DNA from 2 places in the Kocuria sp. CH-021 genome. Region 2 is predicted to be linked to the other one. Evidence: predicted binding sites of a transcription regulator. Region 2 holds the regulator's gene; the other holds the start of a gene.
The links. Region 2 encodes LexA, which represses DNA repair genes until DNA is damaged. Its sites were predicted from a motif close to TCGAACANNTGTTCGA; they were not measured.

Region 1 (2,389 bases), on a different contig from region 2:
CCATCGTGGCGTCCGGGGCGTGCAGGGATCCGGCGTGGACGTGGGAGAGCCCGCGCGAGGACCGCACGAACACCTCCCACAGGGGCCACTCGTCCGAGGGCGCGCCGATCGGGCTCACGGTGTTCTCGCTCATGCTCAGGCTCCGATGAGTTCGGCGGAGCTGCGCTCCGCGGCGGTCTTGCGGGCATAGGCGGCGGCGGCCTCGCGGACCCAGGCGCCGTCCTCGTGCGCCGTGCGGCGGCGCTGCATGCGCTGGAGGTTGCACGGGCCCCGGCCGCCGACGACGGCCTTGAACTCGTCCCAGTCCAGCGGGCCGTAGTCGTAGTGGCCGCGCTCCTCGTTCCACTTGAGGTCCGGGTCCGGCAGGGTGAGGTCCAGCGCCGCGGCCTGCTCGACGATCATGTCCACGAAGCGCTGGCGCAGCTCGTCGTTGGAGAAGCGCTTGATGTTCCACGCCATGGACTGCTTCGAGTTGGGCGAGTCGTCGTCCGGGGGGCCGAACATCTGCAGGGAGGGGCCGTAGAAGCGGTTCACGGCGTCCTGCGCCATCTGCTTCTGGGCGGGCGTGCCGTGCGAGAGCTCGTAGAGGATCTCCCAGCCCTGGCGCTGGTGGAAGGACTCCTCCTTGCAGATGCGCACCATGGCCCGGCCGTAGGGGCCGTAGGAGGCTCGGCACAGCGGGACCTGGTTGGCGATCGCCGCGCCGTCCACGAGCCAGCCGATGGCGCCCATGTCGGCCCAGGTGCGCGCCGGGTAGTTGAAGATCGAGGAGTACTTGGCGCGGCCGTCCAGCAGCTGCTGGTTGAGCTCGGAGCGCGGCGTGCCCAGGGTCTCGGCGGCGGAGTAGAGGTACAGCCCGTGGCCGGCCTCGTCCTGCACCTTGGCCATGAGGATGGCCTTGCGCTTGAGGGACGGCGCCCGGGAGATCCAGTTGCCCTCCGGCTGCATCCCGATGATCTCGGAGTGGGCGTGCTGCGAGACCTGGCGGACCAGCGTCTTGCGGTAGGCGGCGGGCATCCAGTCGCGCGGCTCGATCCGGGAGTCCTCGGCGATGATGCGGTCGAAGTGCTCCTCGCCCGCGCGGTCGAGCTCGGCCTGCTCGGCCGCGTCCGCGGCGGGCACTGCGTGGAGGCCCGTGTTCTGCGTAGTCATGGTGTCCCTCTTCCGACGAGATGGCGCCGCGGGGCGGGAGGGCCGCACGCGACTAACTGACCGTTCGTTCAGAATATGTGTCCGTGCAGGCTCCGTCAACAGGTGGTTCCCGAATTCGGCAGGATGCTGTCGAGCGGCGCCCGGGTTGACATGGGCGGCGGAGTGGGATTGTCTACTGAACATTCGGTCGTGAATTGTGAGGAGAGTTACATGTCCCAGGGCCATCCGATCCTCGCGGGGGACCACACCTCGCGCTGGATGGGCATCACCGTGGACCGTGCCGAGTACGGCCACGCCCAGATCCGCATGACGCTGCGGGAGGAGATGCTCAACGGGTTCGGCATCGCCCACGGGGGCATGGTCTTCGCCTTCGCGGACACCTGCTTCGCCCTCGCGTGCAACGATCCCGCCGGCGACGGCAGCACCATCACGGTGGCCGCGGGGGTGGACATCAACTTCCTGGCCTCGGCCCACCGCGGGCAGGAGCTCACCGCCGTGGGGACCGTGCGCGCCCAGGCGGGGCGCAGCGGTGTCTACGACATCCAGGTCCTGGCCGGCGACCGGCTCATCGCCGAGTTCCGGGGCCGCAGCCGCACCATCCCGAACCCGGCCCGGCGCGCCGCCGCGCCCGCCGGGGACCCGGCCCAGCAGCCCGTCCTGCAGCCCGTCCAGCCGTCCGTCCCGCAGCCCGAGGAAGTGTGACATGACCGAGTGCTCCGTCCCGAACCCCTACACCCCCGCCCCCGCTCCCGCGGACCGGTCGCAGCCGGACCCCGAGGAGACGATGAGCCGGGACCAGGTCGAGTCCCTGCAGGTCGAGCGGCTGCGCTGGACCCTGCACCACGCCTACGAGAACGTCCCCGCCTACACCGAGCTCTTCGACGGCCACGGGGTGCACCCGGGCGACTTCAAGGAGCTCGAGGACCTCCGGCTCTTCCCGTACACGGACAAGGAGTTCCTGCGGAAGGCGTACCCGTTCAAGTCCCTCGCCGTGCCGATGAGCGAGGTCCGCCGGATCCACGCCTCCTCCGGCACCACCGGGCAGCCCACCGTGGTGGCCTACACCCAGAACGACCTCGACACCTGGGCGGGTCTGGTGGCCCGCTGCTTCCGGCTCTCCGGCGTGCGCCCCGGCGACAAGGTGCACAACGCCTACGGCTACGGGCTGTTCACGGGCGGGCTCGGCGCCCACTACGGCGCCGAGCGCCTGGGCTGCGCCGTCATCCCGATGTCGGGC
Region 2 (2,389 bases):
GCTACGTGCCCGCCGAGGACACCGATCCGGCGACCCTGCACGTGGCGCCGCTCAGCGTGGCCGGCACCCTGCGGGAGGGGCTCTTCGACGGGCGCACCGTGGTCCTCACCTCGGCGACCCTGTCCGTCGGCTCGTCCTTCGACTCCGCCGCCGGTGCCCTGGGCCTGCGCGGCGAGGGCGCCCCGCGCTGGGAGGGCGTGGACGTCGGCAGCCCGTTCGACTACCCGAGACAGGGCATCCTGTACCTCGCCAAGCACCTGGAGAAGCCCGGCCGCCGGCTCACGGAGGCCCAGCTGGACGAGATGCTGGCGCTGCTGGAGGCCTCCCGGGGCGGGGCCCTCGGGCTCTTCTCCTCCCGCCGGGCCGCGGAGGAGGCGGCCGAGGCCCTGCGCGCGCGCACCGACCTGCCGATCCTGTGCCAGGGGGAGTCCTCGCTCGCGGGCCTCGTCCAGGAGTTCACCGACGACCCCTCGACGAGCCTGTTCGGCACGATGAGCCTGTGGCAGGGCGTGGACGTCCCGGGGGCCTCCTGCCGGCTCGTGATGATCGACCGGATCCCCTTCCCCCGCCCGGACGACCCGCTGGCGAGCGCCCGCAGCCGCGCCGCGGAGCGGGCCGGCGGCAACGGCTTCATGTCCGTCTCCGCGACGCACGCGGCCGTGCGGCTCGCCCAGGGGACCGGGCGGCTCATCCGCTCGGGCGGGGACCGGGGCGTCGTGGCGATCCTGGACTCACGGATCGCGACCGCCCGCTACGGCGGCTTCCTCCGCGGGTCCCTGCCGCCGCTGTGGACCACCACGGACCGCTCGGTGGTGCTCGGGGCCCTGCAGCGGCTCGCCACGGGCTGAGCAGGCCCGGCACCGGCCGGGCCCGGCCGGCGCGTTCGACAGGGAACCGTACGACACCGGGCCGCACGACGCCGGGCCGCACGAGACCGGGCCCCCGCCGACGGCGGGGGCCCGGGCACCGGGGAGCGCGGCGGCTCAGAGGCTGCGCAGCACCGAGACGACCTTGCCCATCACGGTGGCGTGGTCGCCGAGGATCGGTTCGTAGCGGGTGTTCTGCGGCAGCAGCCACGTGTGGCCGTCCCGCTGGCGGAAGGTCTTGACCGTGGCCTCGTCGTCGAGCAGGGCCGCCACGATGTCCCCGTTGTCGGCGGCGCTCTGCCGTCGCACCACCACCCAGTCGCCGTCGCAGATCGCGGCGTCGATCATCGAGTCGCCCTTGACGCGCAGCATGAACAGCTCGCCGTGCCCGACCAGCTGGCGGGGCAGCGCGAGGACGTCCTCGACGGCCTGCTCGGCCGTGATCGGCCCGCCGGCGGCGATGTGGCCGACCAGCGGGACCATCGTCACGTCGGCCGAGGTGGACAGCTCGGCCACGGGATCGTGGACCGCTGGGCCCGCGGCGCGGCGGGCGTGCGCCGCGGTCTCGGCCGGCGGCTCGGGGGCCTCCGCGCCGGCGGTCCCGCGCAGCTGCAGCGGCGTGAGCACCTCCATGGCCCGGGGCCGCTTGGGGTCGCGGCGCAGGTAGCCCAGCTTCTCGAGCTGGGAGAGCTGGTGGGTGACGCTCGAGAGCGAGGCCAGGCCCACGAGGTCACCGATCTCCCGCATGGACGGCGGATAGCCGTGCTCGGCGATGGAGCGCTGGATGGCCTCGAGGATCGTGCGCTGGCGCACGCTGAGCCCGCGGCTGCGCGAGCGCGCCCCGGGGCGGGCGCCCCGGGCGCGGGGCTCCTCGGGAGTGGGGGGCTGGGCCATGGGAGCGTCGTCCTTTCCCGTCCGGCTGCCGGTGCCGCCGGTCCTCACGGTCCCGGTTCCGATGTCGGACCCGGGTGGTTCGATGGATCCCGGTCGGCACGCGCAGGGGGTCCGCAGCGCGCGCCGGCCCGAGGCCCGAACACGTCCTCAGCCTAGGCGACACGCCGTGGGTGTTCAAACATATGTACGAGCCGGTGTCGACAGCGTTCGCAGGCACGTGCTAGACATGGGTCATCGGTATTCGAAAGTATGTTCGATCGAATGGAGGCCCGCACGGGCCGTCGACCGGACCGGTGTTCGAGATCGCCCGCCCGTGCGGGAACGTCAAGGAGTTCATGTCATGAGTGCCAGTGCCACCCTCAGCGCCGTCGTCGAGCGCCGCCGCGGAACCGCGGCGGCGGGCGGCCGCGGCCGTGCGGCCCGGCGGGCCCGCCCCGCAGGCTCCGGCTTCCGCACCCCGCTGACCCTGACCCGCCGCGGCCGCCTGGTGTTCCTGGGCCTGCCCGTCCTCGCCGGCTCCGCCGCCCTCGTGGTGCTGGCGGTGATCTTCCTCGTCCCCTCGACGGCCACGGCCACGAGCGAGCCCGTCCCGGGCCCCGGGACCGAACAGGCCACCGTGTTCCCCGGGC

Region 1: a site for LexA is predicted at 1,222-1,237, ahead of ACPYN7_RS03710 (hotdog fold thioesterase). Genes of this name have one in related genera too.

What each region holds. Positions count from the first base shown of each region.
Region 1 covers NZ_JBNAFK010000003.1:258,246-260,634, reverse strand. The annotation lists gene paaB (1,2-phenylacetyl-CoA epoxidase subunit PaaB) at 1-133, opposite strand, end outside; gene paaA (1,2-phenylacetyl-CoA epoxidase subunit PaaA) at 136-1,152, opposite strand; gene ACPYN7_RS03710 (hotdog fold thioesterase) at 1,363-1,854, shown strand; gene ACPYN7_RS03705 (phenylacetate--CoA ligase family protein) at 1,856-2,389, shown strand, end outside.
Region 2 covers NZ_JBNAFK010000007.1:158,760-161,148, forward strand. The annotation lists gene ACPYN7_RS07415 (ATP-dependent DNA helicase) at 1-848, shown strand, start outside; gene lexA (transcriptional repressor LexA) at 984-1,679, opposite strand; gene ACPYN7_RS07425 (LysM peptidoglycan-binding domain-containing protein) at 2,101-2,389, shown strand, end outside.